One region of the Citrobacter sp. CRE-46 genome, then DNA from elsewhere that is predicted to be linked to it. Evidence: predicted binding sites of a transcription regulator. Region 1 holds the regulator's gene; each other region holds the start of a gene.

Region 1 (8,025 bases):
CGCGGTAAATCGCGTCAATGTCGATAAGCTCAAGCTGCGGATGTTCCAGCGTCGGGGCAGCGAAAGAGGTGGTGGTGTAGATAGCATCAATACCGTTCGCAAACAGGTGTTCAACGCCCTTAGAGAAAATACCGTGGGTGATATACAGGCAGACGCTACGGGCACCTGCATCACGGAGTACCTGCGCAGAACCAATGAACGTACCGCCAGCGTCACACAGGTCGTCAACAATCAGCATATCCCGGCCCCTGACGTCTCCGGCGACTAAAGCAAACCCCGTCAGCTTGCCGCTTGCCACATCGCGTTTTTTGCTCAGGACGGCGTACTCCGCTACACCGACCGCTCTGGCAATGGCATCAATTTTCTTCAGCGATCCGGCATCAGGGGCGACCAGCATTAGCACTTTTTGCCGGAACTGCCGCTGCAAGGTCGCGCTGTGCAGCAGGCAAGTCTCTTGTGAAATCGCCACAAAATTATTGATAACTGCCGCCGCCGCGTCACTGTGCGGATCGAGCACCTTCACCCTATCGAATTGCAGCGTATTAAGCTGGCTGGCAAAGACTTTCAGCGCAAAGCTATCACCCGCCACCATATGGCGATCCTGACGAGCCCACGGTAACCAGGGAAGTTCGAGATGACTGACCAGCACATCCGTTTGATGGCGAACCGCCTCCACCAGTTGCGCCAACAGCATAAAGTCGTTCATATCGCGCATCGCCGTCGCACGAATGCGCATCAGGCGAGCAAAGGGTGGTAATGCTTCAGTAACCTTCAACCAGACGGCGCCATCAGGAAAAACACCGTGTGTCATTCCGTAGCTCTGGTCGTCCAACGTTAGTGTCAGTTTTATGTTCATCACGCTCACCCCTTAATTGTGTCCCTTCGACACAATTAATAATGTCCCTAAGACACATACAAAGCAAGCAAAAGTGCATTATTTTTAGGGCATCGCATAATCCACTGATAAATAATAAGAAAAAACGAACCTTGCCCCCCGGTATTGGGCTGGTACACTTGTGGGCGTTGCAAATCATCGTGAGTACCTTATGACCACCGAAGCCGACTACCTGAATCAATACGATGCCCGCCGCTTTCCCACACCACTGGTGACGGTCGATAGCGTGCTGTTTACCCTGCATCAACAGGCGCTGTGCGTATTACTGGTTGAACGAGCAAACCAGCCGCAAAAAGGGCGTTGGGGATTACCAGGTGGCTTCATTGATATCGCGCGCGATGACTCCACTCGCGCCACAGCGCTGCGCAAGCTCACTGAAAAAACAGGAGTTTTGCCTTCGTGGCTGGAACAACTGGATACTTTTTCCGGCCCGGATCGCGACCCGCGCGGCTGGAGTCTGACAGTCGCCTGGTTTGCGCTAATCGCCTGGGTAGACTGTGCGCCGCACATCGCCAGCGTCAGCAATGCCCGTTGGGTGCCGGTTGATGAGCTGAAAAATTATTCACTCGCGTTCGACCACGGAGACATCATTACGGCGGCCCTGCATCGCTTGCGGCAAAAAACAATGTACTCGCTACTGCCCGTATACTGCTTGCCGGAGACATTTACCCATGGGCAACTGCTCGAAGCCACCGAGGTGATCCTCGGTCAGTCGATCCAGCGTAAAAGTCTGATTCGCCGCTTTGAAGCGTCAGGAATGTTTGAAGATACCGGAGAAAGCGTGGCGACAGGGACGCGTAAAGCTCGCCTGTGGCGACGAAAGCCCGACGTCGATTTTCATTTTTTCTCGCGTAACCTGCTGACTGACTAGCGACAAAATCACATATTGGCTAACCCGCAAGCGCTGCGCGCGGTATAGTTATTCTTTCCGATTATTAATTGCTCTGGTGTTATGGTTGAAATCACATCCACAGAAATGATCCCACCTACTGATGATTCGCGAGAATTCCGCCCTATGCGCGGTATCAGTAACCGCCATTTGCAGACAATGCTGCCGCGTTTAATTCGCCGCAAGGTGAAGTTCGACGCCCATTGGCAGCGTCTGGAATTACCCGACGGTGACTTTGTCGATCTGGCATGGAGTGAAGATCCGCAACAGGCGAAGCACAAACCGCGCCTGGTGGTTTTTCACGGTCTGGAAGGCAGTCTGAACAGCCCGTACGCACATGGCCTGATTGAAGCAGCGCAAAAGCGCGGCTGGCTGGGCGTGGTGATGCATTTTCGCGGCTGCAGCGGCGAACCAAATCGTCTCAACCGTATTTATCATTCTGGTGAAACAGAAGATGGCACCTGGTTTTTACATTGGCTGGAACGCGAGCTTGGTCGTGTGCCGACCGCGGCGGTCGGCTATTCACTCGGCGGGAACATGCTTGCCTGCCTGCTGGCCAAAGAAGGCAACGATATTCCCATTGATGCAGCGGTTATTGTCTCTGCGCCTTTCGTGCTGGAAGCCTGTAGTTACCATATGGAGAAGGGGTTCTCACGCGTCTACCAGCGCTATCTGCTCAATCTGTTGAAAGCTAACGCCTCGCGTAAGCTACAGGCCTATCCGGGTTCGTTGCCGGTGAGTCTGACCCAGTTGAAATCCCTGCGTCGCATTCGAGATTTTGACGATCTCATCACTGCCAAAATCCACGGTTTTGCCGATGCTATAGACTATTACCGCCAGTGTAGCGCCATGCCATTGCTTAATCAGATCGCCAAACCGACGCTGATTATCCATGCCAAGGACGATCCGTTTATGGATCATCACGTGATCCCTGAACCGGAAAACCTGCCCTCACAGGTGGAGTATCAGTTGACTGAACACGGCGGACACGTCGGATTTATTGGCGGCACAGTGCGCCGCCCTGAGATGTGGCTGGAATCCAGAATTCCCGACTGGCTGACAACGTATCTGGAGGCGTCATCATGATTATCCCCTGGCAAGACATCTCCCCGGACGCGCTGGACAATCTGATTGAAAGCTTTGTCTTGCGCGAAGGTACCGATTATGGTGAACATGAACGTTCGCTCGAACAAAAAGTCGCCGACGTCAAACGCCAACTACAATCAGGTGAAGCCGTCCTGGTGTGGTCCGAACTGCATGAAACGGTCAACATCATGCCGAGGAAGCAGATTCACGAGTAATTCGTAGCCGACGGCTGACTATAATAAAAAATCAACCTATTCATGGAGTTGTTATGTCTGCCAAACATCCGGTGATTGCGGTAACAGGATCCAGCGGCGCGGGGACCACCACCACCAGCCTCGCGTTTCGTAAAATTTTCGCGCAGCTAAATCTGCGCGCCGCCGAGGTGGAAGGTGACAGTTTTCATCGCTATACCCGTCCGGAAATGGATATGGCGATTCGCAAAGCGCGCGATGCCGGGCGACATATCAGTTATTTCGGGCCCGAAGCCAATGACTTTGGTCTGCTGGAACAAACCTTCATTGAATACGGCCAGACGGGAAAAGGTCAGTCGCGTAAATATCTGCACACCTACGATGAAGCCGTACCGTGGAACCAGGTCCCGGGAACGTTTACCCCCTGGCAGCCATTGCCTGAACCGACGGATGTCCTGTTCTATGAAGGGCTACACGGCGGCGTCGTCACCCCACAGCAAAATGTGGCCCGGCATGTCGACCTTCTGGTCGGCGTAGTGCCGATCGTTAACCTGGAATGGATCCAGAAACTGACCCGCGATACCAGCGAGCGTGGACACTCGCGTGAAGCGGTGATGGACTCGGTTGTGCGCTCAATGGACGATTACATCAATTACATCACGCCGCAGTTTTCCCGTACGCACATTAACTTTCAGCGCGTACCCACCGTCGATACCTCAAACCCCTTTGCTGCCAAGAGCATTCCGTCGCTGGATGAAAGCTTTGTGGTCATTCATTTTCGTAATCTGGAAGGGATCGACTTTCCGTGGCTTCTGGCCATGCTGCAAGGCTCATTCATTTCCCACATCAATACATTAGTCGTACCTGGCGGCAAAATGGGTCTGGCGATGGAATTGATTATGCTGCCGCTGGTCCAGCGACTGATGGAAGGTAAAAAGATAGAGTGAGGTACGGGATGTGCCCGACGGCGCTACGCTTATCGGGCCTACGAATCGGTATCGTCCTGTAGGCCCGATAAGGCCAAGCTGCCATCCGGCTTCACGTATTACGCAGCAACCACTTCATAGGAGTGGGTAATATTCACCGCCTTTTCCAGCATCAATGCCACGGAACAATATTTTTCCGCCGAGAGATCGACGGCGCGGGAGACCGACGCCTCTTTCAGATCGTTGCCGGTGACGATGAAATGCAGATTAATGTGGGTAAACAAACGCGGCGCTTCTTCACGGCGCTCAGAGGTGAGCTTCACTTCGCAGTTGGTCACATCCTGACGCCCTTTTTGCAGGATCGACACCACATCGATCGCGCTACAACCGCCTGCAGCCATTAATACCATTTCCATCGGGCTCGGCGCTTTATCACCGGAGTTACCGTCCATCAAAATTTGGTGGCCAGAGGCGGACTCACCGAGGAAGGTTAACCCCTCAACCCACTTTACACGCGCTTGCATATTTCGTAACTCCAATGTTTCAATTTTCCTGACAGATTACGCGTACATAACAATTCTCGCAACGGAAGGCGACCTGCGTCATGCTGAAGCGAGACACCAGGAGACACACGGCGAAAGCTATGCTAAAACAGTCGGGATGCTACAGTAATACATTGACGTACTGCATGTATGCAGAGGACATCACATTACAGGCTGCAGTATATTTTTAGTAGCCCCCTTCCCAGGTAGCGGGAAGCACATTTTTGCAAACCCAGAGGCAGCGTCGTTTTCTGGCTCTGGAGACAGCTTATAACAGAGGATAACCGCGCATGGTGCTTGGCAAACCGCAAACAGACCCGACTCTCGAATGGTTCTTGTCTCATTGCCATATTCATAAGTACCCATCGAAGAGCACGCTGATTCACCAGGGTGAAAAAGCGGAAACGTTGTATTACATCGTTAAAGGCTCAGTGGCAGTGCTGATCAAAGATGAAGAAGGGAAAGAAATGATCCTTTCTTATCTGAATCAGGGCGATTTTATTGGTGAATTAGGCCTCTTCGAAGAAGGCCAGGAACGTAGCGCTTGGGTACGGGCCAAAACCGCATGTGAAGTCGCTGAAATTTCCTACAAAAAATTTCGCCAATTAATCCAGGTCAACCCGGATATTCTGATGCGCCTGTCTTCTCAGATGGCTCGTCGCCTGCAGGTCACGTCTGAAAAAGTAGGCAACCTTGCCTTCCTCGACGTCACCGGCCGTATTGCCCAGACTCTGCTGAATCTGGCAAAACAGCCTGACGCGATGACTCACCCGGACGGTATGCAGATTAAAATCACCCGCCAGGAAATCGGCCAGATCGTTGGCTGCTCCCGTGAGACCGTTGGTCGTATTCTGAAGATGCTGGAAGATCAGAACCTGATCTCCGCTCACGGTAAGACCATTGTCGTTTACGGCACACGTTAATCCCATCGAAATGGCGCGTTACCCGGTAGCGCGCCATTTTTGTTTGTTCCGATGTGGCGAAGACTGATTTATCACCCCGAGATCAACTACGCACTACGGCAGACGCTGGTGCTGTGTTTACCTGTGGCTGTCGGTCTTATCATTGGTCAGCTTCATCTGGGGCTTCTGTTTTCCCTCGTCCCTGCCTGTTGCAACATTGCCGGTCTTGATACCCCGCATAAACGCTTTTTTAAACGTTTAGTTATTGGCGCATCGCTGTTTGCCGGTTGCAGCCTGATCATGCAGTTACTGCTGGCGCAAGATATACCACTGCCGCTCATCCTCACCGGCCTGACGCTAATTCTTGGCGTAACCGCCGAGCTAAGCCCGTTGCATGCGCGACTGCTGCCAGCCTCACTCATCGCGGCAATTTTCACGCTAAGCCTTGCCGGGAACATGCCCGTCTGGGAGCCATTGCTGATCTATGCACTGGGTACGTTGTGGTACGGTCTGTTCAACTGGTTCTGGTTCTGGATGTGGCGTGAGCAGCCACTGCGTGAATCGCTTAGCCTGCTGTACCGCGAATTAGCCGATTACTGTGAGGCCAAGTACAGTCTGCTGACCCAGCATGCCGATCCAGAAAAAGCGCTGCCTCCGCTACTGGTTCGTCAACAAAAAGCGGTGGATTTGATTACCCAGTGCTACCAGCAAATGCACATGCTGTCGGCGCATCACAATAATGAATACAAGCGACTGTTGCGTGCCTTTCAGGAAGCGCTCGATTTGCAGGAACATATTTCAGTTAGCCTGCATCAGCCGGAAGAGGTGCAAAAGCTGGTCGAGCGAAGCCACGCGGAACAGGTGATTCGCTGGAACGCGCGCACCGTCGCCGCCCGCCTGCGCGTCCTGGCCGATGATATCTTGTATCACCGCTTACCGACCCGTTTCTCAATGGAAAAGCAAATTGGCTCGCTGGAGAAAATCGCCAACCAGCATCCGGATAATCCGGTAGGACAGTTTTGCTACTGGCACTTCAGCCGTATCGCCCGCGTGCTACGGACCCAGCGCCCGCTGTATGCCCGAGATTTGATGGCGGACAAACAGCGGCGGTTGCCGTTGATCCCGGCGCTGAAAAACTATCTGTCGTTGAAATCCCCGGCGCTGCGTAACGCCGGGCGCATTAGCGTCATGCTGAGTATCGCCAGCCTGATGGGCAGCGCCTTACATCTGCCTAAACCTTACTGGATTTTGATGACGATCCTGTTCGTCACGCAAAATGGCTATGGGGCGACCCGAGTGCGTATTTTGCATCGTTCGGTGGGTACGCTCGTCGGACTGGTGATTGCCGGCGTCACATTGCACTTTCATATTCAGGAAGGTTTCACGCTGGCAGGCATGTTGCTGATCACATTAGGCAGCTATCTGATCATTCGCAAAAACTACGGCTGGGCCACCGTCGGCTTTACGGTTACGGCGGTGTACACCCTGCAACTGCTGACGCTGAACGGGGAACAATTTATCGTGCCGCGGTTTGTCGACACGGTGATTGGCTGCTTAATCGCCTTTGGCGGCACGCTCTGGCTGTGGCCACAGTGGCAGAGTGGTCTGTTGCGTAAGAACGCCCACGATGCGTTAGAAGCCGACCAGGAGGCTATTCGCCTGATCCTCAGCAACGATCCGCAGGCCACGCCGCTGGCGTATCAACGCATGCGGGTCAACCAGGCGCATAACACGCTGTTTAACTCACTGAATCAGGCAATGCAGGAGCCGGGATTCAACGCGCACTATCTGGCGGATATGAAACTGTGGGTCACGCACAGCCAGTTTATTGTCGAACACATCAACGCGATGACCACACTGGCAAGGGAACATACGATGCTGACGCCAGATTTGGCGCAGCGGTATCTGGAGTCCTGCGAAATTGCGCTCCAGCGCTGTCAGCAGCGGCTGGAGTATGACGGACCGGGAAGCTCGGGCGATGTGAATATTCTCGAAGCGCCTGAAATGCTGTCCCACGGTCCATTAAGCACCCTGGAGCAGCATCTGCAGCGAATCTTGGGGCATCTGAACACCATGCACACCATTTCGTCGGTAGCATGGCGTCAACGACCCCACCACGGGATCTGGCTTAGCCGTCGGTTGCGGGACATGAAAGGTTAAGATCGGCTGCCGGATGCGCTACGCTTATCCGGCCTACGAATCACACCTTACCCTGTAGGCCGGATAAGGCGCTCGCGCCGCCATCCGGCAATCAGGCATTCAGCCCACCACCTTCGCTACCGCCTGCGCGAAACGCAGCATCCCTTCCTCGATATCCGCGTCTTCCACCACCAGCGACGGCGCGAAACGCATCACGTCCGGCCCGGCATTCAGCACCATCACCCCTTCGTGCGCGGCGGCGTAGAGGAAATCGCGCGACCGGCCTTTAAACTGCGGCTTCAGCTCGGCGCCAATCAGCAGCCCCATGCCGCGAATATCGCTGAAAATATCGAACTGCTGATTAATTTTCTGCAAATGATGCACAAACGTCTGACGTTTGCCCTGAATACCTTCCAGCACTTCCGGGGTGTTGATGATATCAAACGCGGCATCTG
Region 2 (8,025 bases), 440 kb from region 1:
AGGCATACTCTCTTGCGATGCACCGGGCAGCGCCAGACGAGAGCCTTGCAAACTGACGTCGCGCACAACCAGGTGCTGTGCGCTATCGACTTCCATGTTCAGCGTTTGGGCGAAGCCGATCCCGTTTAATTTTCCGCGGATCTCACCGCCTTTGGTTAGCCACTGTTCCAGCGCTCCCCGTTCGAAAGCAATATGGATAACTTCCATATCATGCAGTTTTAAGGGTTTTTGCAGCAGTAATGTCACGACTGAAGAAGTGGCTTCCGGCGGTAAATCATAATGAGGACGACGGCTGAACATGCCGCCCTGACGGATCACCGTGAATGCCGTTTTGTCGCTTTGCTGCTGCTGGAGCTGGATACGGCGCTGCACAATGCTGGCCAGACGCGTCAGCATGGCTTGCTGCTGCCAGGCGTGTCCGGTCATCAAAATTTCAAGCTGCTGTTGCATCAGATTCAGGCTTTGCGCGTCGTACCACAGGCAATCTTTCAACAGGATCAGGTCGATAGGCACGACCGCATCACGTCCGCTGAAGAAGGCGCTGGCCTGGAGTAAGCGGATAGCTTTTTTCCAGCGGCGATCGGATACATAGGGGGCATTCGGTAATGCGTCTAGCTGTTGGCGCAGTGTGAAAATAAGCTCAAAGACGCGATCGGGAAGCTTGATGGCGCCAATGTCCTTTTGCCACTGGTAATACTCTTCATCTGTCACCTGTAACGACGCCGGGACAGGGTTGTCACTTTCATCCTGCTGGCTTAACAGCATGGAGCGGAAGTTGGCCTTGTCCTGAACTTTATCCAGCCACAGGCGGATCAGCATACGGTCGTACAGGGCTTCCAGGCTGCTGTCTGCTTCAGGCAGTTCGTTGGAGGCTGCCACCAGCAGACGCATCGGGATTTTCTCTTCATGCGCGCCGTTACGAAAATGCCGTTCGTTAATAGCGGTCAACAGGGTGTTGAGAATGGCCGGGCCTGCTTTCCAGATTTCATCGAGAAAGACAATTTCAGCTTCGGGTAAATAGCCCGCCGTTAAGCGTTCATAGCGACCTTCGTCTTTCAGCGCCTGGATAGACAGCGGCCCAAACACTTCTTCCGGCGTAGAGAAGCGCGTCATCAGGTATTCGAAAGCGCGGGCGTTTTGAAAAGCAAACTTCAGTCGACGGGCAATTAAGCTTTTTGCGATCCCTGGAGGACCTAATAAGAATACGCTCTCGCCGCTTAGAGCAGCCAGCAGGCAAAGGCGAATGGCGTGGCTACGTTCATAAAGTCCCTTTTCCAGCGCATTGCTCAGACGGGAAATTCTTTCCGCTAATAAATGTGGGTGAGCCATAATGAAGTGGCGTCCTTTCGCCAAATGTGCTGCATAAACTGCGAGTATAGATGCTTCACACCAGTGCAGTAATAGACTGAAGGTGCGCTTATTTTTCTTTGAGCCAGATTAATCTGGTCTCATTTAGGGGTACGATTTTATGATTAATCGTGCATACTGTGCGCCTTTTTGTGGGCCAAGGGACGACGCACACATTTCTTATATATACACCATATCAATCATACTGCACCAAGGCGGCAATGGAGTTTTCTTCTGGGATGGGGGGAATAACGAATGCAACCCACACGGAGTGGCTTGAATGATGATGTGTATAAACGAAAGACGAGTCTATGAGCACTGATAATAAACAATCATTGTCTGCGATTACCCTTGCGGCCATTGGGGTTGTCTACGGTGATATTGGTACCAGCCCACTTTATACGCTTCGTGAATGTTTGTCTGGCCAGTTTGGTTTTGGCGTTGAACGTGATGCTGTGTTTGGTTTTCTCTCGCTGATTTTCTGGCTGCTGATCTTTGTTGTCTCCATTAAATATCTGACGTTTGTCATGCGTGCGGATAACGCCGGGGAAGGTGGGATCCTGACGTTGATGTCATTGGCCGGGCGCAATACCTCGGCGCGAACAACCTCGATGCTGGTCATCATGGGGTTGATTGGCGGCAGCTTCTTCTATGGTGAAGTGGTGATTACGCCAGCCATTTCAGTGATGTCGGCGATTGAAGGTCTGGAGATTGTTGCACCGCAGCTGGATACCTGGATTGTTCCGCTCTCGATTATCGTGCTGACCCTGCTGTTTATGATTCAAAAACACGGTACCGGCATGGTTGGTAAACTGTTTGCGCCGATTATGCTGCTGTGGTTCCTGACGCTCGCGGTATTAGGCGTGCGCAGTATTATTGGTAATCCGGAGGTACTGCAGGCGCTAAATCCGTACTGGGCGGTGCATTTCTTCCTCGAATTCAAAACGTTGTCCTTTATTGCGCTGGGCGCTGTAGTGCTGTCGATTACCGGTGTTGAAGCACTGTATGCGGATATGGGGCACTTCGGTAAGTTGCCGATTAGACTGGCATGGTTCTCGGTGGTATTGCCTTCGCTGGTGCTGAACTATTTTGGTCAGGGGGCGCTGCTGTTAAAGCATCCTGAAGCGATCAAAAACCCGTTTTTCCTGCTGGCGCCGGACTGGGCATTGATACCACTCCTGATCCTTGCCGCGCTGGCAACGGTTATCGCTTCGCAGGCGGTAATTTCCGGTGTCTTCTCGCTGACGCGTCAGGCCGTGCGTCTGGGGTATTTGTCGCCGATGCGGATCATTCATACTTCGGAAATGGAATCGGGTCAGATCTACATTCCTTTCGTTAACTGGATGCTCTATTTTGCGGTGGTTATCGTGATTGTGAGCTTTGAACACTCCAGTAATCTGGCCGCGGCGTACGGGATTGCGGTAACGGGGACAATGGTACTGACATCTATTCTGTCTACCACCGTGGCGCGCAAAAACTGGCACTGGAATAAATACTTCGTCTTCCTGATCCTGGTGGCGTTCTTGTGCGTCGATGTTCCGTTGTTCTCCGCGAACCTCGATAAACTGATTTCCGGCGGTTGGCTGCCTCTGACGCTGGGTCTGGTGATGTTCACCATCATGACTACGTGGAAAAGCGAGCGTTTCCGTCTGCTGCGTCGCATGCATGAGCACGGCAACTCTCTGGAGGCGATGATTGCCTCTCTGGAGAAATCCCCACCGGTACGCGTGCCGGGAACGGCGGTATATATGTCGCGTGCGCTGAACGTCATCCCGTTTGCGCTTCTGCATAACCTCAAGCATAACAAGGTGCTGCATGAACGCGTGATTCTGCTGACGCTGCGTACGGAAGATGCGCCATACGTGCACAACGTGCGTAGGGTGCAGATTGAGCAGTTATCGCCCACCTTCTGGCGCGTAGTGGCCAGCTACGGCTGGCGTGAAACGCCGAACGTTGAGGAAGTGTTCCATCGCTGCGGTCTGGAAGGCTTAAGCTGTCGGATGATGGAAACCTCCTTCTTTATGTCGCACGAGTCGCTGATTGTCGGCAAACGGCCATGGTATTTGCGTCTGCGCGGCAAGCTATATCTGCTGCTACAGCGCAATGCGCTGCGCGCGCCGGACCAGTTTGAAATCCCACCAAACCGGGTTATTGAGCTCGGTACTCAGGTAGAGATTTAAGGCAATCGACGCCCTCTTTCATCGCGAAAGGGGGCGTTTTGTTTTGTCCCTCCCAGTTTTCATTTCATCAAGTGATAATCCTTGCGAAACGTTTCGATGGCGATCACATTTTCGTAACGTCGCGGTGGTTTTCTGTCCATTCTTCGCACTACACTTATCTTCAGCGAAACGTTTCGCTAGTGGGGAAAGAAAATGAAGAAAGGCACGGTACTCAACTCTGAAATTTCAACGGTGATCTCCCGTCTGGGACATACCGATACGCTGGTGGTGTGTGATGCCGGTTTACCCATCCCGAATAGCACAACGCGTATTGATATGGCATTAACCCAGGGCGTACCTTCTTTTATGCAGGTACTGGATGTGGTTACACGTGAAATGCAGGTCGAGGCGGCCATTCTCGCGACGGAAATTAAACAACATAATCCGCAACTCCACGAAACGTTGCTCAGCCACATTGAGCAACTGCAACAACACCAGGGAAACACCATAGAAATTCGTTACACCACGCATGAACAATTCAAAAAACAAACCGCAGACAGTCAGGCGGTAATTCGCAGCGGAGAGTGTTCTCCGTATGCGAATATCATTCTCTGTGCTGGCGTCACGTTCTGAGGCCATCATGAACGCATTACTGCAACTCAAAGGGATCGATAAAGCGTTCCCGGGCGTAAAAGCGCTATCCGGCGCTGCGCTGAATGTCTATCCAGGCCGCGTAATGGCGCTGGTGGGCGAAAACGGCGCGGGCAAATCCACCATGATGAAAGTGCTGACCGGGATCTACACCCGTGATGCTGGCTCTTTATTGTGGCTGGGGAAAGAGACCACCTTTAATGGCCCGAAATCCTCTCAGGAAGCCGGAATCGGTATCATCCACCAGGAATTGAACCTGATCCCGCAACTCACTATCGCTGAGAACATTTTTCTTGGCCGTGAGTTTGTGAATCGCTTTGGCAAAATTGACTGGAAGAAGATGTACGCCGAAGCCGATCTGCTGCTCGCCAAACTCAATCTGCGCTTTAAAAGCGACAGGCTGGTCGGTGAGTTGTCGATTGGCGATCAGCAAATGGTCGAAATTGCTAAAGTGCTGAGCTTTGAATCGAAGGTCATCATTATGGATGAGCCGACGGATGCGCTCACCGATACCGAAACCGAATCCCTGTTCCGCGTTATCCGCGAGCTGAAATCGCAGGGGCGCGGCATTGTCTATATCTCCCACCGTATGAAAGAGATCTTCGAAATCTGTGATGACGTGACCGTCTTCCGTGACGGGCAGTTTATTGCCGAGCGTGAAGTCGCAACGCTGACCGAAGACTCACTGATTGAAATGATGGTGGGACGTAAGCTGGAAGATCAGTACCCGCGTCTGGAAAAAGCGCCGGGCGATATTCGCCTGAAGGTCGATAATCTGTGCGGCCCAGGGGTAAACGATGTTTCGTTCACGCTGCGTAAAGGCGAGATCCTTGGCGTATCGGGGCTGATGGGCGCCGGACGTACCGAGCTGATGAAAGTGTTGTATGGCGCATTGCCGCGCACCAGCGGCTACGTCACGCTTGATGGGCATGAAGTTGTCACCCGTTCGCCACAAGATGGCCTTGCAAACGGCATCGTCTATATTTCTGAAGACCGTAAACGTGATGGCTTAGTGCTGGGCATGTCGGTGAAAGAGAACATGTCATTGACCGCGCTGCGCTATTTCAGCCGCGCAGGTGGAAGCCTGAAGCATAAAGATGAGCAGCAGGCGGTAGGTGATTTTATTCGTCTGTTCAATGTTAAAACGCCATCGATGGAACAGGCTATCGGCCTGCTCTCGGGCGGTAACCAGCAGAAAGTGGCCATTGCGCGCGGTCTGATGACCCGACCAAAAGTCCTGATCCTCGATGAACCAACACGCGGCGTCGACGTTGGGGCTAAGAAAGAAATTTATCAGCTTATCAACCAGTTTAAGGCCGATGGGCTGAGCATCATTCTGGTCTCCTCTGAGATGCCAGAAGTATTGGGTATGAGCGATCGTATTATCGTTATGCATGAAGGGCATCTCGGCGGTGAATTCACTCGCGAGCAGGCCACTCAGGAAGTATTAATGGCTGCCGCTGTGGGCAAGCTTAATCGCGTGAATCAGGAGTAAAAAAGATGACTACCCAGGCTGTTTCTGGTCGCCGTTATTTCACTAAAGCATGGCTTCTGGAGCAAAAGTCGCTCATCGCTCTGTTAGTGCTGATCGCGATTGTTTCCACCATGAGCCCCAACTTTTTTACCGTTAATAATCTGTTCAACATTCTCCAGCAAACGTCGGTAAACGCCATCATGGCCGTCGGCATGACGTTGGTCATCCTGACGTCGGGTATCGATCTGTCCGTCGGTTCCTTGCTGGCGCTTACCGGTGCGGTGGCAGCGTCCATTGTCGGTATTGAAGTCAATGCGCTGGTGGCCGTTGCCGCTGCTTTGGCGCTCGGCGCTGCCATTGGCGCAGTAACCGGGGTCATTGTCGCGAAAGGCCGCGTGCAGGCGTTTATCGCCACGTTGGTGATGATGCTGCTGCTGCGCGGTGTGACCATGGTGTACACCAACGGCAGTCCGGTAAATACCGGGTTTACTGACAATGCCGATCTGTTTGGTTGGTTTGGTATTGGTCGTCCGTTAGGCGTGCCTACGCCTGTGTGGATCATGGGGATTGTCTTCCTGGCGGCGTGGTACATGCTGCACCATACGCGTCTGGGGCGTTACATCTATGCGCTGGGCGGTAACGAAGCGGCGACGCGTCTGTCCGGTATCAGCGTGAGTAAAATCAAAATTATCGTTTACTCCCTGTGCGGTCTGCTGGCATCGCTGGCGGGCATCATTGAAGTGGCTCGTCTCTCCTCTGCGCAGCCGACGGCAGGTACTGGCTATGAGCTGGATGCTATCGCTGCGGTGGTGTTAGGCGGTACCAGCCTGGCGGGCGGTAAAGGACGTATTGTTGGGACGCTGATCGGCGCATTAATTCTCGGTTTCCTCAATAATGGTTTGAATTTGTTAGGTGTATCCTCCTATTACCAGATGATCGTCAAAGCGGTGGTGATTTTGCTGGCGGTACTGGTAGACAACAAAAAGCAGTAACAACGATTACAGGACATCTTAAATATGAACATGAAAAAACTGGCTACCCTGGTTTCTGCTGTTGCGCTGAGCGCCACCGTGAGCGCGAATGCGATGGCGAAAGATACCATTGCGCTGGTGGTCTCCACCCTCAATAACCCGTTCTTTGTGTCTCTGAAGGATGGCGCGCAAAAAGAGGCGGATAAGCTGGGCTATAACCTGGTGATTCTGGATTCACAGAACAACCCGGCGAAAGAGCTGGCTAACGTTCAGGACTTAACGGTTCGTGGAACTAAAATACTGCTGATTAACCCGACTGACTCTGATGCCGTTGGTAACGCTGTTAAGATGGCTAACCAGGCGAAGATCCCGGTTATTACCCTGGATCGTCAGGCGACAAAAGGTGATGTGGTCAGCCACATTGCGTCTGATAACGTGCTGGGCGGTAAAATTGCGGGTGATTACATCGCGAAGAAAGCAGGTGAAGGCGCGAAAGTTATCGAACTGCAAGGGATTGCCGGTACTTCAGCGGCGCGTGAGCGTGGCGAAGGTTTCCAGCAAGCCGTTGCGGCACACAAATTTAACGTACTGGCCAGCCAGCCGGCAGACTTCGACCGCACTAAGGGTCTGAACGTCATGCAGAACCTGCTGACTGCACATCCTGACGTGCAGGCCGTATTTGCCCAGAACGATGAAATGGCGCTGGGTGCGCTACGCGCACTGCAAACCGCGGGTAAATCTGATGTGATGGTGGTTGGATTTGACGGCACGCCAGATGGCGAAAAAGCAGTAAATGATGGCAAACTGGCTGCGACCATTGCTCAGTTGCCGGATCAGATCGGCGCGAAAGGCGTGGAAACTGCGGATAAGGTTCTGAAAGGCGAGAAGGTTCAGGCTAAATATCCGGTTGATCTGAAGCTGGTCATCAAGCAGTAACACCGATTCAGGTCGCTCGCGACCTGATGGAGACATAAATACGCCATCCCAGGGCCTGGTTCTGAAGATGAAAGCGTAAAAAGAAAAGCAGGGCACGCGCCACCCTAACCCGGTGGCGCACTTTACTGGACACTCCGAACATGAAAACCGCAGGCAACCTCGTTGTTCTTGGCAGCATCAATGCCGATCACATCCTCAACCTTAAATCTTTCCCAACGCCTGGTGAAACCGTAACCGGTAGCCATTATCAGGTCGCATTTGGCGGAAAAGGCGCTAATCAGGCTGTTGCTGCGGGTCGTAGTGGCGCGAACATCGCGTTTATTGCCTGTACGGGTGACGACGATATTGGCGAAAGTGTGCGTAAACAGTTGGCCAAAGATAATATCGATATTGCGCCGATCAGCGTCATTTCGGGGGAATCGACCGGCGTGGCACTGATTTTTGTGAATGGTGATGGCGAGAACGTTATTGGCATTCACGCCGGAGC
Region 3 (8,025 bases), 110 kb from region 1:
AATGCTTTGAGTCTGCGATTAGCACGCACCCAACGTGAAGACTCCATATTGAGGTTGCTGCGCATGCCCTCCAGCGCCGCCGTTCGGCGGACTAAATCGCCCCAGGCTTTGTCCACTTCTTCGCTGTCGCCATGCTTTATACACAACTGCATAAGCTGATACTGCGCCACCAGCAGGCTGTCCAGTTCGACATCAATTTCCTGTTTCACCGAGCGGGGCGAAAAGAGCAGATCGGCAACAATAGCGCAGACAATCCCCATCACAATCTCGCTGCAACGCTCAAGTGCAAATTGCGGCGTCAACAACGGTTCAGCCTGGATAGTAATGACGATGATCAGCGCCGTATAACCCGAAAGTCCCCAGGCATAGGAATTCTCGATCTTCACCAGCGACGAGATCCAGGTACAAAAACCGGCCCAGATACAACACACCAGGATCATCAACAACGGAGCGCGGATCATGCTGATAATAATGATCAGGGCGGCAATACAGCCAATAAATGTGCCGACGATACGCAGCATCCCGCGGTAGCGGATGGCGCCTGAATAGGGTTCCCCACCGGCGGCAAAAGCCGGGCCTGCTGCCACAATTGCCGCGGTCAACACCGCCCAACGCGGAGTCTCAAGCTGAAAGTGAAAACCAACGAACAGCGCCAGAACAATTGCGCACGCCAGTTTTACCGCGAAGCGGATATGCTGGTTAGCAATGGAAAAAATACCCATCGCAATTAACCGAACTCGCGCAGGCGGTGCGCCATTTTACGGAAGAAGGATTCCTGACTGGCATCGCGATCCTGCTTACCGGTGATAACAACGGTAGCCGTCGTCCCGGCTGGCCACAGGGTTCCCTGCTGCTCATCAAGACGAATGCGCACCGGTACACGCTGTGCCAGACGGACCCATTCAAGATTGGAATCAATGGTCGCCATACCTTTTGCGTCTCGCGTGCTGCTGGCATTCGTTACGCCAGCCGCCACGCTATCAACGGTACCCTTCAACACATTATTGCTACCAAGCGGGGTAATTTCAGCGCGATATCCAGGGCGTACGCCTTCCAGCTTGGTTTCTTCCATATACGCCAGGACATAGAACGAGTGCTGTTTTACCAGCGCTACCGCCGTGGAGCCACGGGTAATAAATTCGCCGCTGTAAACATTCAGGTTAGTCACCCAACCATCCGCTGGCGCACGAATAACGGTACGTTCAAGATCCAATTTTGCCAAATCGCGGGTCGCTTGCGCCTTCGCCAACTGGTGTAATACGGTTTGCAGTACGTTGTTAGACTGATCAATCTCTTCACGAGACATGGCCTGTACGCCCAGACGGTTACGACGACCGGCTTCCTGACGTTTTTCCTGCGCCAGAACCTGGTAATAAGAGACGTCGGCTTCAGCCTGTTCGAGGGCTTTTTTATAGCGCGGTTGGTCGATGGTAAACAGCACCTGATCCTTTTTCACCAGTTGGTTATCATGGACGTTAACGTTGGAAATAAGACCCGCAACGTCCGGCGCAATGGCGACGACATCAGCGCTGAAACGCGCATCACGCGTCCACGGCGACTCGGTGTAGAACACCCATGCGCGAAAAATAGCAATGAAGGCCAGAATGACCAGTACGAGAGTCATGGCCGTACGGGAGAGTTTTTTTGTTAGTGTTTTCACTTCAACCTCAAACGAACAGGCGCGTTATTAAATAGAACAGGCAGCAATACAGCGCGGTGTTAAACAGAGCCGGATGCCAGACAAAATCATAGATGCCAGTTGGAACCAGCACCCGGCGCACCAGCCAGAAAATCGCCAGTGACAAAAGCAATTCGAAAAAAATCGGTGGGAAGGACAGACCAAACACCACGATAACGGGAAACAGACTCATGTTGACCTTGGTAGCTTAAGAGAGTGCAGGTGATAGATTTTCTAGCGTATGTCACCGCAGAGAAGGGCAAGGATGAGCCAGGCGAGAGCGACATAGCCGTTATTTGAATAATAATATATTAACGTAACTGTTATGCTGTTATCTATATTATGTGATCTAAATCACTTTTAAGCCAGAGTGAATAATGGAACGATTAAAACGTATGTCGGTGTTCGCCAAAGTTGTCGAACTGGGCTCCTTCACCGCCGCCGCAAGACAGCTGCAAATGAGCGTTTCATCGATAAGCCAGACGGTCTCTAAACTGGAAGATGAACTACAGGTCAAGCTGCTAAACCGCAGTACGCGCAGCATTGGGCTAACCGAAGCCGGTAAAATTTATTATCAGGGCTGCCGTCGAATGCTGCACGAAGCGCAGGATGTGCATGAGCAGCTGTATGCCTTTAATAACACTCCTATCGGCACATTGCGTATTGGCTGTTCTTCAACCATGGCACAAAATGTCCTCGCCGGGCTGACGGCGAAAATGCTGAAAGAGTACCCCGGCCTGACGGTAAATCTGGTCACCGGCATCCCGGCACCGGATTTAATTGCTGATGGCCTGGACGTGGTCATCCGCGTCGGCGCGTTACAAGACTCCAGCCTGTTTTCACGTCGTCTGGGAGCCATGCCGATGGTGGTCTGCGCCGCTAAAAGTTATCTCGCCCAGTTTGGCGTTCCGGAAAAACCTGCCGATCTCAGCAATCACTCATGGCTGGAATATAGCGTGCGCCCGGATAACGAATTCGAGCTTATCGCCCCGGAGGGGATCTCTACCCGCCTGATTCCAGAGGGGCGTTTCGTCACTAACGATCCGATGACGCTGGTGCGCTGGCTGGCCGCAGGCGCGGGTATTGCCTATGTACCCTTGATGTGGGTGATCAATGAGATCAATCGCGGCGAGGTGGAGATCCTGCTTCCCCGCTACCAGTCGGATCCACGTCCGGTCTATGCGCTGTACACCGAAAAAGACAAACTGCCGCTTAAGGTTCAGGTAGTGATTAACTATCTGACGGATTATTTTGTCGATGTGGCGCAGCTGTTTCAGGGAATGTATGGTCGAGGGAAAGAGAAATAAAGAGTCCAGGCCGGATAAGGCGTTAACGCCGCATCCGGCAAGATGCCCGATGGCACTGACGCTTATCGGGCCAGGATCATGATGCTATGCGGTGCCGCCGACCGTCAAATTATCGACCTTCAGCGTCGGCTGGCCCACGCCCACCGGCAGGCTTTGCCCTTCTTTACCGCAAACGCCTACGCCGTTATCCAGTTTCAGATCGTTACCCACCATCGAAATTTGCTGCATCGCTTCGATACCGGAGCCAATCAGCGTCGCGCCTTTCACGGGTTTGGTCACTTTACCGTTTTCAATCAGATACGCTTCGGACGTTGAGAACACAAATTTCCCGGAGGTGATATCCACCTGACCACCGCCGAAGTTCGGCGCATAAATGCCGTATTCGACGGATTCAATGATTTCCTGCGGCGTGGATTTGCCCGGCAGCATATAGGTGTTGGTCATCCGCGGCATCGGCAGGTGCGCGTAAGATTCACGGCGTCCGTTACCCGTTGGCGCCACACCCATCAGGCGCGCATTCAGTTTGTCCTGCATGTAGCCTTTCAGAATACCGTTTTCGATCAGCACGTTGTACTGGCCCGGTGTACCTTCGTCATCAATAGCCACGGATCCACGACGGTCCGCCATTGTGCCATCATCCACTACGGTACACAGTTCTGACGCGACCAGTTCACCCATATGACCGCTAAATACCGAGGTGCCACGGCGGTTAAAGTCGCCTTCCAGACCATGGCCGACCGCTTCGTGCAGCAGAACGCCAGGCCAGCCAGCGCCGAGTACCACCGGTAACGTACCTGCCGGCGCGGCTACTGCGGACAGATTGACCAGCGCCATGCGCACAGCCTCTTTCGCCCACGCGTCGGCACGCACGTCACCATCAAGATCGCCAAGGAAATAGTCATAACCAAAGCGACCGCCGCCACCGCTCGCGCCGCGCTCACGTTTACCGTCTTCTTCGACCTGTACGCTGACGGACAAACGTACCAGTGGACGGACATCCGCGGCCAGCGTACCGTCGGTCGCCGCCACCAGAATCAGCTCATAAACACCGGTCAGGCTGGCGGTCACTTCCTGAACGCGCTTGTCAGCAGCACGCGCAACGCGGTCAACGCGACGCAGAATATCCAGTTTCTCTTCGCGGCTCATGCTTTGTAACGGATCGACCGAAGTGTAAAGCGCCTGATGCTCTACCGCACCCAGCGTTTTTACTTTGCCGTCACCACTGTCGCGCACAATAGTCCGGGCAGCATGCGCACTTTGCTCCAGCGCCAGCAGGCTAATCTGGTCTGCATAGGCAAACCCCGTTTTTTCGCCGCTGATGGCGCGTACGCCAACACCCTGATCGATATTGTAAGAACCATCTTTAATGATGCGATCTTCTAAAACCCAGGATTCGTGATAGCTCGACTGAAAATAGAGATCGCCGTAATCGAGACGGCGTTCGGCCAGTTGGCCCAGGATGGCAAACAGATCCTGATGTTTCAGGCCATTCGCCGCTAGCAATTGTTCACTTACCAGGTTCAGACTCATCGTTTTGTTACTCATTTAATTCTGCCGGATGGCGGCAAAAACGCCTTATCCGGCCTACGTTGTTAGGCTACTGTAGGCCGGATAAGCGCTGCTCCATCCGGCAATACTATGTACTGAGATTGGGGCAATTACTTGCCCCCGTCAAATCATTGCTGGCTTTCTTTGCGCGGCTGACGCAGAACTTCGTTAATCTGCGGCTTATCAACCGGACCGGTGATACGGTAACGCAGAATCGAAACTTTACTCCACAGCGGCCCCAGAACCTTACTGGCGGCAAACACCGCCGCGCCGACAATCGGGTTGACGGCGAACGCGGCGGCAACCCCAACGGTGGCAGAAATTTCAGGCGCGACAACCGCTTCCATATCCAGTTCGCGGCGTACCAGATTCACCGAGCCTTTCATCGCGATGTCAGCTTCCAGACCGTCCACCAGCGTGTCGTCGGTATGCATCACACCATCCTTAATCCACGCCGTGCTGCGAATGGAGTCGAAATAGAAGCCTTCACTGAAGGTATCGCTAAAATCAAAGCGCAGTTTACGTAGCAACGCGTCAAAGCTTAACAGGCGTAACAGTTGCCCCGCATGTCCGGTACTAAGTTCGGTAAGCTCACCTTTGCCCAAGCGGGTGCGCAAAATCCCATTCAGCGACGCTTCATCCGGATCCCACGGTGGATTACGCCAGTGCAGGTCGTACTCCACATTGAACGAAGAGTTACGAATCGGCGTCGATACGCCAAAGAAACCGGCGGCAGAGTCAATTTTTTTGCCGTTCAGTTTTCCCTTCAGTGACGTACGCTCTTTACCCGGCACATTCACCCATTCACCATCGGCAGTCAGTCTGGCAAAGCCGGTATCCAACAGACCGTTGCTCAACGAGAGCGTATCGCCTTTGATCGCCACATCGGCATCAATACGTCCATATTTCTGTCCCCACAGCCAACACTCTGCACAGCGGAGTTGAACATCCGGCCAGCCACGGAAGCTGACGTTATTGATGGTAGAGAAAGGCGACGCTGGCGCTGTGCCGGGAGAAGGCTTTGCGGCGCTCGGGTTGTAATAGAGGTATTTAATGTTCGCCAGCCACGGGGCGTTATTGCGCATAGCCAGCGTGGCGTTGATCTCACGCCCCTGCGCCTGCACGCTGGAACCATTGCCCGAAGGCTCAGACACAATACTTAAATTGTTCCACTGCTGCCCCCCCAGGGATAACGATGGCGTACGTACCGTGATGCGTTGCGGGAAGTTGGCGTTCGAGCCAACGTTATCCGCAGCGCCTTTCTGGAACAATGCCAGCCATTGCGCGCCGTCCATAGGGGGAAGATTGAGCTCAATGCCTTGCTGATCGGGTAACGCGGGCACGGTGCGGCTTTCCGACGTCCAGATAGCGCGGTCAAGGGTCAGCTTCTGATTCAGCAGCCAGTGGCTGTTGAAGTGATTCTTGCTCCCTGCGTTGCCGGTGAGATCAAAGCTGCGCAGATTGCCGTTGGCCTTCACGTTTACCGGCAGCGCCTCACCGGCCGCCTTATTCAGTGGAGCAGGTAAGTGACTACTTACATTCTTCAGGTCACTCTTTAACGCAATGTCGTAGGTCGCCCCGGCATGATACGGAAGATTGATATCCACCTTGCCATTCCACGCCATACTGCCGCTTAACGCATCGTTCACCTGCGTCGGCAAAATCCCCATACGGTTTGGCTGCCAGTCGCCTTGCAGATTCACCGCCACCTGATAGGCTTTGGCCCCTTCGGTAGTGGAAAAATCGACGTTCAGCGGCTGATTAAACCAGTTTGCCGTCATCGGCTCGCTCTGCAGATCGCCGTTCACAAAGCTGAATTTACCGGTCAAATTCTTCAACGTGCTGTCGAGCGGTTTAATAAACAGACTGTTATTACGCAGATTGACATCACCTTTGGCCGTAACCAGCGAGCCATCCAACGGGATATCGAGATGTAAGCGAGCATTCACATCGCCATCAATCTGCAACTGCTCAAGCGTGGCGCCAAGAGAATCTTTTAGCGGCGTATCATCAAAATAAGGTCCAACCGCTTTGCCCGGCCCGTTGATGTCGGCATCAATCAGCAGCTTTTCTTTTGCATAGTCGGGAATATTGGCCGTCAGATTGCTGGCTTTTACGCCGCCTAAATTAACGCCATCCGTTTTCATCCACAGACCGTCGTTAATGAAGTTCAGTTCAATATTGAGGTCAGTCAACGCAGGCCAGTCGGGCTGAAAGGCGAATTTAGCATTGCGTAACGGCACCAGGACCTGAAACTGCCCTTCATTATGCAGATATGGGAACAAATGCGGGTTACCGCCATACACCAACGTGGCATTATCCGCTTCGCCGCCCTGAATCGCGCCGCTGAGGTAGTCAACCAGCTCTTTGCCCATCAGATTTTCCGGGAAGTAGCGCCAGGCCTGAGAGCCGTCATCAGTACTGATCCCCGCCAGAATGCCTAACCATGGCTCGTCACCGGTCGGTTGCAGATAGCGAAAACCACCGCGCGCATGTACCGCTTTCGCTTTGACATCAATATTGCGCCCATCTAACTGAAAACCTTTATCATTCTTCAGCCAGCTTAGCGTCGCCACGCCGTTTTCTATTTCCAATGGTGCGCGGAAGACGCTCTCATACGGCATGCGGGCTTGCTTGATGGAGGCGGTAAGCGCACCATTTTCCACGCTGCCCGAAAGCGTACCGGAGAAATGCTCCGCCCCCGGTAACAACTTCCACTGTTTCCAGGCCAGATTGGTCCACGAAGACTGGAAACGGGTCTTTTCTGTTGCCTGTAATGGGATATCCAGCGCCAGCACATCAATTTTGCCGCTTGGCTGCGTGGCGCGCCAAATATCCCCCAGCGCTGGCGATAACTTAGCCGCCATCGGGCGCAGCCCTTCTAATCCGGCCAGCTCCAGATTGCTGGCGCGAATGCGTAGCTCGTCACTGCGCTTGTTATTCTCACCACCGACTTCCTGCTCAGGGATCCAGGCCAGCGTTAACGCCCCGCTTGGCCAGGGTTTATCATCCATGGTGATACGGGTATCGGGAATAGAGAATTGCCAGCCCGGCTGTTCGCGGCTAATGTGCGCCGTCAGGTTATCCACGGAGAGCGTATGCGTGCGGTTGTCACCCAGCCAGCTGGCGCCGCCTTTCTTCAGCCAGACATCGCCTCCGGAAACGACGCCTTTATTGATCGTCATCCATGCTTCCAGGCTAAAACGCGCGGTTTGCAACGCGACATTATCCTGCATCCATTTGCCCAGCCACGGTTTGACGTCAATGTCGTCTGCCTGCAGCCAGACCCGACCATTATTCAACAGCCCATTGTCGTCGCGCAGATCCATGCGCACCTGCATAACGCCATGTTGACCGGTCAGACTGGAGAGACTGACCTGCCCCTCAGCGCGATGCCGGTTTTTACCGTTCAGCCAGGTAAGCTGTGGGATCGCCAGTTCAGCGCGCTGACCTGAGAGGGTTAAAAAGCTGATTTGACTGTCGCGGAGATCG
Region 4 (8,025 bases), 1.4 Mb from region 1:
TGCCTTGATCATGCGATTACGATCCTGCTGCGCATGGAATGGATTCGCCGCGCTGTAGATCGCCATTTTAATATCAGGCCAGGTTAACGTTTCGCCGTTAAAGGCAACCTTTTTGCCCGGCTCCAGCAGGCAGTCAACGATGCGTGAGGTGGGGATATGCTCCGATGCGCCGCGAAAATCCGCTTTATACTTCGCCGGTGGAGGATTCGCGATCCCTCCCAGCCCGGAGAGTACAGGTCCGGTGGATGTCACCGTACCTCCGCCGTTGTAATGCCAGCCAAACCCTACGCCGCCGCCCGGCAAGCCAATTTGCCCAACCATACTGGCCAGCACCACCAGCATCCAGGGATACTGTTCGCCATGATGCATGCGTTGTACGCACCAACCGCCCATAAATTGGGTCCGGCCTTTGACCAGCAGGCGGGCGAAATCACGGATCTGCTCCGCCGTCAGGCCACAGATTTGCGCTGCCCATTCGGCATTTTTCGGCTGCTTATCACTCTCCCCAAGCAGATAGGGCAAAAACTGCTCAAAACCCACGGTGTAATCGTTAATAAACGCCGTGTCATACAGTTTTTCTTCATACAGCGTATGGGCGAGTGCCAGCATTAGCGCGACATCGGTTTGTGGTCGTAGCGCCAGTTGTTCACAGCCAAGGTAGTTTTGCGATTTGCTACGCACTGGATCGACGCTGATAACGCGCATTTTACCCTGCGCAACCGCTTCTTTAATCTGTTGCCAGTAGCCAAACGCATCGTGATCGGGAACCAGGAACTCGATCTGCAAGTTTTTGATCGGATCGCACCCCCACAGCACGATGGTATTACTGTTCTGAATAACCAGCGGCAGTGACGTTTGCTGTTCATAAACTTCCAGCGAACCAATCACATGCGGCAAGATAACCTGCGCAGCTGCTGCAGAGTAGTCGCCAACGGTCGTCACATAGCTACCATGCAGACCAAGCCCTCTGTCCATCGCCCCGCCCGCTTTATGGTATTTCCCTACCATTTGCCAGTCGGCCAGCCCGGTAAATACCCCCGATGAGCCGTAGGTTTTTTGTACCCGTTCCAGCTCTTCGTAAAACAGATCCAACGCCTGATCCCAGCTTACCCGCACAAAACGATTATCTCCGCGCTGGCTGCGATCCGATTTCTCGCGTTTACGTAACCAGTCCAGACGAACCATTGGATAACGCACCCGCGACGGGTTATAGACCACTTCACGCACCGCGTTCAGCATATCGCAAGGGTATTTGTCATGTTTGAAAGGCCGGGTTTCTGTCCACTCGCCGTTGACAACCTTGGCTTCAAAAGCGCCAAAATGCGAACCGGATTGAATCCACTGTGCGGGGTTTTCTCCCGCTGCCCATACTTTTGATATCAGCGGATTCGGCGCCAGCGCACTGGCCGCGCCCACCGCTAGCATACCGCTCAGAAAACGGCGGCGAGACGGGTTAAATTCATGAATATCCATATATTTTCCTTAATTTTTGTTAGGTTCAGACACATCGCTGGCATGGGTCTGGAGGTATTTCAACAACGTACGTTCTTCCACCGGATTCAGTCGGTAATAGGTGGACATCGCTTTCAATCCGGCGATCCAGCCGTTGGCGGTATATCGGGTCGTAGGAGGAGTGCTATGACAGGCGCTACAGGTGGATTGCAGCATTTGATCCGAATATTCCCAGATCGGTGCAATATTGCTGATAAGCCCCTGGGCGGAGGTCCAGGCGGTCACGCTCACCTGCTGCCATTGCTGGTGTGAGTCAGGATCGACCTGGGTTTGTAGTACTTTTACGTTCGCCATCAAGGCGTCATCAAGCACGGCCGAGAACACACGCTTACCCATATACTGGGTTATCACCCGCCCGCGTCCTTTGCTTTCACGCCAGCCCGTCAGTTCAAGCTGCACGTTGCTGCCCTCTTTTTTCAGCACTTTGACCTCGGTGGCAGGAAATAACAGCGCTTTACCTGCGGGGCTTCCGGCCGTTGCCGTCAATGCTTTTTCGCTTAACGAGAACAGCGTGCTCGCATTCGATAAAGACGCTCCCTGCTGCTGCAACTGCTTATAGCGATCGCGGAAACCGCTGCTCATATCGGGTTTGTGATGGGCAATACCTTTATGGCAATCAATACAGTTGCTGTCTTTTGCCGCCGCCGCGGTCATTTGCGCCGCCGCATTCGCAGATTGTTTGCCGTGATCCATCGCCTCATAGCTGTGGCAAGATTTACATGACGCCGAATGGTTAGCGCTCATTCGCGCCCACTCTCGCTGGGCCAATTCCGCTCGTTTTGCGGCAAATTTTTCAGGGGTATCAATCGAAGGAGAGATAAAGGTGTGGTAGAGGTCGTTTAAGGCTTCCGTTTTACGAACCAACGTCGGGACGATCCCTGGCGGAATATGACAATCCTTACACTCAGCACGCACGCCAGAAGCATTGCGAAAATGCACGCTGGTTTTATATTCCTCTCCTGGTGTGCGCATCGAGTGACACGATAAACAAAATTCGGTGGTACTGGTGTAATGAACGCCTTGCCACGTCCCCCAAATTGCAAGGGCCATTGCTACTGCCCCGACGAATGCGCACCACAGTGCGTTCTTTCTTATCCACGACATGCTTGCCTCCATTTTTTTAATAGCGACACGCTAAGCGATCATAAAAATCAAAAATAGAGACAGTAAAAGCAGCTTATAGGAACAGCATCTACTCTATGAGGTGCATCAAAACGTAAAGAAGAGAAGCTCGTAATATAGTGCGTATATATACATAAGGAATTCCTCATGCTAACACTGACTCTCGATCGAGAAAGCCGTACCCCGCTGCAATTGCAGATATTTCAATTTTATTTCCAGGCCATTCAGCGCGGTGATTTGCTTTGTGGAGATAAACTTCCCTCTATTCGCGAGCAGGCGCAGGTATTAAACGTTGCCAAAATAACGGTCGTGATGGCCTATGATAAGCTCATGGCCGCGGGATTAATTAAGAGTCGACAAGGTATCGGCTACGATGTCATCTTCACCACACCTGTACGCACAACGCCAGCAATCGTGCCCGTCGCGCAGGGTTCCCCGCCGATGAAACCTAAAGCGGCTGGGATCCCCACCGATGTTTATGCAGAGCCAGGGCGAGAGTGCTATTGCCAAATGAGCGTTCCCGATCCCAATGCTTTTCCCTGGTCAAGCTGGCGCAAATGGAATAACGCCCCCAGCGTCCTCAAGGAACAATTATTCACCCGATATCATTCACCAAATGGATTATTTTCACTGCGTGAACAATTGGTCAGATACCTTAATTTATCTCGCGGTATTAATACTCGAGCAGAGAACATCATTATTACTAACGGGATTCAGGAAGGACTGTCACTGCTCAGTCAACTCTTTATTAACCATCATACTTTCAGTCAGCAAAAAAAGTGCCATATTGTAACCGAGTCCCCTTGTTATTCGGGTGCCTGGCATCTGTTTAATTATTACGGCGCAGACATTACGCCAATTGCTGTCGATAACCACGGACTGCAAACAGATAATTTACCGGAATATGCTACCCAGCTTTGTTATGTTACTCCAGCGCATCAGTATCCGCTGGGTAGCGTCCTGTCACTGGAGCGGCGTCAGGCATTATTAACATGGGCGCAGCGCGTCGGCGCTTACATTATTGAAGACGATTACGATGCCGTTTTTACCTATGGAGAAAATCCCCTTCCCGCGCTGAAAGCCATGGATTATCACAACCGGGTTATCTATATGGGGACATTTTCCAAAACATTGGGACCAGGAGGACGTCTTGGCTATCTGATTTGCCCTGACGAACTGCTTCCGGCCGTACAGAATATGAAAGCGCTCAACAACAACGGGAGCCAGTGGTTGTTGCAGCAATTTTTGGCTGAATTAATGCAAAATCAGGTGTTTTATACGCATATCAGCAAGCTGGCCTGCAATTATGCGGCACGTCTTACGCTATTACGCGACGGCCTATCCGCACTGTTTCCCGAAGGGAAAATCGCTGGCGCAACGGCAGGTCTGCACCTCTCTTTACGCATTGCCTGGTCCCCAGAAATTATCGCCAGGCTACAACAACGCTGCCTGCTGGCCGGGATTCGTTTCGATACGTTGCCAGATATAGAAAATGGCTCAGAAGCCGCATGGCGTGAAGAGAACAGCGACGCAGTTATGTTTTTTGGATTTGGTGGATTGCAGTTACAGCAGATAAAAAGAGTCCTGGCGGTACTGGAGCAGGCGCTATCGCAGCCTTAATGGATTACAGGGATCGAGCCTGCCGCTCAATCCCTGTTGTTCGCCTTACAGCAGATCGCGGAACTGTGTTTGTTTCAGCGCCAGCTCAACGCCACGGACTTCCGCCAGTCCTTTCAGACGACCAATCGCAGAGTAGCCCGGGTTGGTTTTTTTATGCAAATCATCAAGCATCTGGTGCCCGTGATCGGGGCGCATCGGGATTGGACGTAGATCGCCCGCCTGTTTACGACGCTGCTCTTCGCTCAGAATCGCCGCCACCACCGATACCATATCCACATCGCCCTGCAAATGCGCACCTTCGTGGAAGGTTTTCGGGTTATCTTCACGGCAAGTTGAACGCAGATGCGTGAAGTGAATACGATCGCCATAGGTTTCAATCATTTTCACCAGATCGTTATCGGCGCGTACGCCGTAGGAGCCGGTGCACATGGTGAAACCGTTATTGATGCTGTCGACGGTGTCTTTCAGCCACTGCATATCTTCGATGGTCGAAACGATGCGCGGCAGGCCAAGGATCGGACGCGGCGGATCGTCCGGGTGAACGGCCAGACGCACGCCGACTTCTTCTGCCACTGGCACTATCGCCCGCAGGAATACCGCCATGTTATTGCGCAAGTCGTCTTTGCTGATGCCGTCATATTCAGCAAGGCGCGCACGGAACTGATCCAGGGTATACCCCTCTTCGGCACCGGGCAGACCTGCGATGATATTGCGCGTCAGTTTTTCAATATCGGCTTCGCTCATGGCATTGAAATAGTCCAGCGCCTGGCGTTGTTCTTCCGGGGTGTAATCCGCTTCAGCCCCCGAACGTTTGAGGATATGCAGCTCAAAGGCAGCAAAAGCGATCTGGTCAAAACGCAGCGCTTTGGAGCCGTCCGGCAACTGATATTCGAGGTCAGTACGCGTCCAGTCGAGGATCGGCATGAAGTTATAGCACACGGTATCGATGCCGCAGGTCGCCAGATTACGGATACTCTGCTGATAGTTGGCAATCCACGTTTGATATTGACCAGAGTGCGTTTTGATATCTTCGTGGACGGGGATACTTTCCACCACTGACCAGGTCAGTCCTTTTTCAGCCAGAATAGCCTGGCGCTTTTTAATCTCTTCTACCGGCCAGACTTCACCGTTGGCAATGTGGTGCAAGGCGGTCACAACACCCGTTGCGCCAGCCTGACGCACATCATCAAGCGATACTGGATCGTTAGGTCCGTACCAACGCCAGGTTTGTTCCATGGTTTCACCTCACAAGTTGTTATACCAAATTAGACTCACTTAATGACGACTACCATACAGGCATCTGGGCGAGGATCAACGAATCCGCAATGATTGGTTGATCCAGCTCACATTACCCGGATAAACGAGGCACACCAATTCAATTTGCTGTCATATAACTTTATACTGCCATTGTTAATTAATGGTTAATCAGGTGTATTGAATGAAAACTATTGCCTCAGTGCCGCTCGCGAAAAATGTCATGATGCCGCAGTACGATCGCCAACAATTAAAAACGCGGATTGTGCATTTTGGTTTCGGTGCTTTTCACCGTGCCCATCAGGCATTACTGACCGATCGGGTACTGAATGCACAGGGTGGGGACTGGGGAATTTGCGAGATAAGTCTGTTCAGCGGCGATCGGCTAATGAGTCAGCTTCGCGAGCAGGATCATTTATTTACCGTGTTAGAAAAAGGGGCGAATGGTAACCAACCGATTGTTATCGGCTCCGTCAAAGAGTGTCTGAACGCCACGCTGGATTCGCTGGCGGCCATTATCGAAAAATTCTGTGAACCTCAGGTGGCGATTGTCTCGTTAACGATTACGGAAAAAGGCTACTGCATCGATCCGGCAACAGGCTCGCTGGATCTTTCTCATCCACGCATTGTTCATGATCTACAAACTCCGGCTGAACCACACTCGGCCCCCGGCATTATAGTTGAAGCGCTGCACCGCCGACGTGAACGCGGGCTGCAGCCTTTTACCGTCCTCTCCTGCGATAATATCCCGGATAATGGCCATGTGGTAAAAAACGCCGTACTGGGAATGGCGGAGAAACGCTCACCTGAGCTGGCCCACTGGATCCAGGAACATGTCAGCTTCCCGGGTACCATGGTGGACAGGATTGTTCCTGCCGCCACCGAAGAGTCACTGGCTGAAATCGCCCGTGAGTTGGGGGTGGCCGATCCCTGCGCAATCAGCTGCGAGCCCTTTATTCAGTGGGTGATTGAAGACAATTTTGTGTGTGGTCGTCCGCAGTGGGAAACCGCCGGCGTACAAATGGTTGAAAACGTTCTGCCGTGGGAACAAATGAAATTGCGGATGCTGAACGGTAGTCATTCGTTTCTCGCGTATCTCGGCTATCTGGCCGGGTTTCAGCACATCAGCGACTGCATGCAGGACAGCGCTTTTCGTGAAGCCGCCTACCGTCTGATGCTCAACGAACAGGCGCCTACCCTGCAAATCACCGATGTTGATTTAGACCACTATGCCGCTAGCCTGCTGGAACGCTTTGCCAACCCGGCGTTGAAGCATAAAACCTGGCAAATCGCGATGGATGGTAGCCAAAAATTACCCCAGCGTATGCTGGAAGGGATCCGCGTACATTTAGCACGGCGCAGCGAGTGGCCGCTGCTGGCACTCGGCGTCGCAGGCTGGATGCGTTACGTGAGCGGAGTGGATGATTCAGGTGCGGCCATTGATATTCGTGATCCATTGAGCGAGAAAATCAGCGCGCTTGTGAAGCAGAGTACAGAATCAGAACGCGTCAGCGCCCTGCTGTCTCTGCATGAGATTTTCGCCACCGATCTGGTACAGAATCCGCAGTTTGTTGCGGCTATTCAGCTCGCCTGGCAACGTATTGCCCAATATGGGGCGCATCAGGCTGTCATTGAAACGTTAAAAAGTTAACGATTTCTGCCATTAATCAGGACGAAGCGCGTCTTCGTCCTCTCACCCCTTCTCTTTTTCCCCGTTTTTCGCCAGGATTGTTAAATGCCATTACGGCAATTTATGATTCTGGAGTAAATGTGACTAAAACCAATCTCATCACCGGTTTTCTCGGCAGTGGCAAAACCACCTCTATTCTTCATTTATTGGCAAACAAAGATCCCGCAGAGAAGTGGGCCGTACTGGTCAATGAGTTTGGTGAAGTCGGTATTGATGGCGCCCTGTTAGCCGACAGCGGCGCATTGCTAAAAGAGATCCCCGGCGGCTGTATGTGCTGTGTTAACGGTCTGCCAATGCAGGTTGGCCTCAATACATTGTTGCGTCAGGGAAAACCTGACCGACTGCTCATTGAACCTACCGGTCTCGGACATCCCAAACAGATTCTGGATTTACTTACCGCTCCGGTTTACGAACCGTGGATCGATTTGCGCGCGACCCTTTGTATTCTTGATCCTCGCCAGCTACTGGATGAAAAAAGCGTCGCCAATGACAATTTCCGCGATCAACTGGCTGCCGCCGATATCATCGTCGCCAACAAAGCCGACCGCGCCACAACGGAAAGCGAAATCGCCCTGCAAACCTGGTGGCAGCACTATGGCGGCAATCGTCAACTGGTCCATGCCGATCATGGAAATATTGCCGGTCAATTACTGGATTTGCCCCGACTAAACCTGGCGCAGCTTCCCGCAAGCACTGAGCACGCCCATAGTCATGCTGACAAAAAAGGGCTGGCGGCGTTAAGTTTGCCCGCACAACAGCGCTGGCGTCGCAGCCTGAACAGCGGTCAGGGTCATCAGGCCTGCGGCTGGATTTTTGACGCCGATACA

What was found. The regulator CRP, encoded in region 1, controls carbon source genes, mostly activating them, when cyclic AMP is high. The targets are predictions, from matches to a motif close to ATGTGANNNNNNTCACAT.
Region 2: a site for CRP is predicted at 3,619-3,636, ahead of rbsD (D-ribose pyranase). Genes of this name have one in related genera too.
Region 3: a site for CRP is predicted at 2,021-2,038, ahead of aaeR (HTH-type transcriptional activator AaeR). Genes of this name have one in related genera too.
Region 4: a site for CRP is predicted at 5,586-5,603, ahead of AC534G_RS08520 (mannitol dehydrogenase family protein). Genes of this name have one in related genera too.

The regions. Positions count from the first base shown of each region.
Region 1 is NZ_CM184341.1:397,161-405,185, reverse strand. It holds gene prs (ribose-phosphate diphosphokinase) at 1-856, opposite strand, end outside; gene AC534G_RS01890 (NUDIX hydrolase) at 1,047-1,766, shown strand; partial or broken gene AC534G_RS01885 (hydrolase) at 1,811-2,870, shown strand; gene AC534G_RS01880 (YheU family protein) at 2,867-3,085, shown strand; gene AC534G_RS01875 (phosphoribulokinase) at 3,139-4,008, shown strand; gene AC534G_RS01870 (OsmC family protein) at 4,107-4,511, opposite strand; gene crp (cAMP-activated global transcriptional regulator CRP) at 4,820-5,452, shown strand; gene AC534G_RS01860 (YccS/YhfK family putative transporter) at 5,504-7,591, shown strand; gene argD (bifunctional acetylornithine/succinyldiaminopimelate transaminase) at 7,691-8,025, opposite strand, start outside.
Region 2 is NZ_CM184341.1:5,200,697-5,208,721, reverse strand. It holds gene ravA (ATPase RavA) at 1-1,329, opposite strand, end outside; gene kup (low affinity potassium transporter Kup) at 1,659-3,527, shown strand; gene rbsD (D-ribose pyranase) at 3,720-4,139, shown strand; gene rbsA (ribose ABC transporter ATP-binding protein RbsA) at 4,147-5,652, shown strand; gene rbsC (ribose ABC transporter permease) at 5,658-6,623, shown strand; gene rbsB (ribose ABC transporter substrate-binding protein RbsB) at 6,648-7,538, shown strand; gene rbsK (ribokinase) at 7,679-8,025, shown strand, end outside.
Region 3 is NZ_CM184341.1:504,815-512,839, reverse strand. It holds gene aaeB (p-hydroxybenzoic acid efflux pump subunit AaeB) at 1-722, opposite strand, end outside; gene aaeA (p-hydroxybenzoic acid efflux pump subunit AaeA) at 728-1,660, opposite strand; gene aaeX (p-hydroxybenzoic acid efflux pump operon protein AaeX) at 1,668-1,871, opposite strand; gene aaeR (HTH-type transcriptional activator AaeR) at 2,056-2,985, shown strand; gene tldD (metalloprotease TldD) at 3,070-4,515, opposite strand; gene yhdP (AsmA2 domain-containing protein YhdP) at 4,662-8,025, opposite strand, start outside.
Region 4 is NZ_CM184341.1:1,821,399-1,829,423, reverse strand. It holds gene torA (trimethylamine-N-oxide reductase TorA) at 1-1,473, opposite strand, end outside; gene torC (pentaheme c-type cytochrome TorC) at 1,483-2,616, opposite strand; gene pdxR (MocR-like pyridoxine biosynthesis transcription factor PdxR) at 2,782-4,254, shown strand; gene uxuA (mannonate dehydratase) at 4,300-5,490, opposite strand; gene AC534G_RS08520 (mannitol dehydrogenase family protein) at 5,693-7,159, shown strand; gene AC534G_RS08515 (CobW family GTP-binding protein) at 7,279-8,025, shown strand, end outside.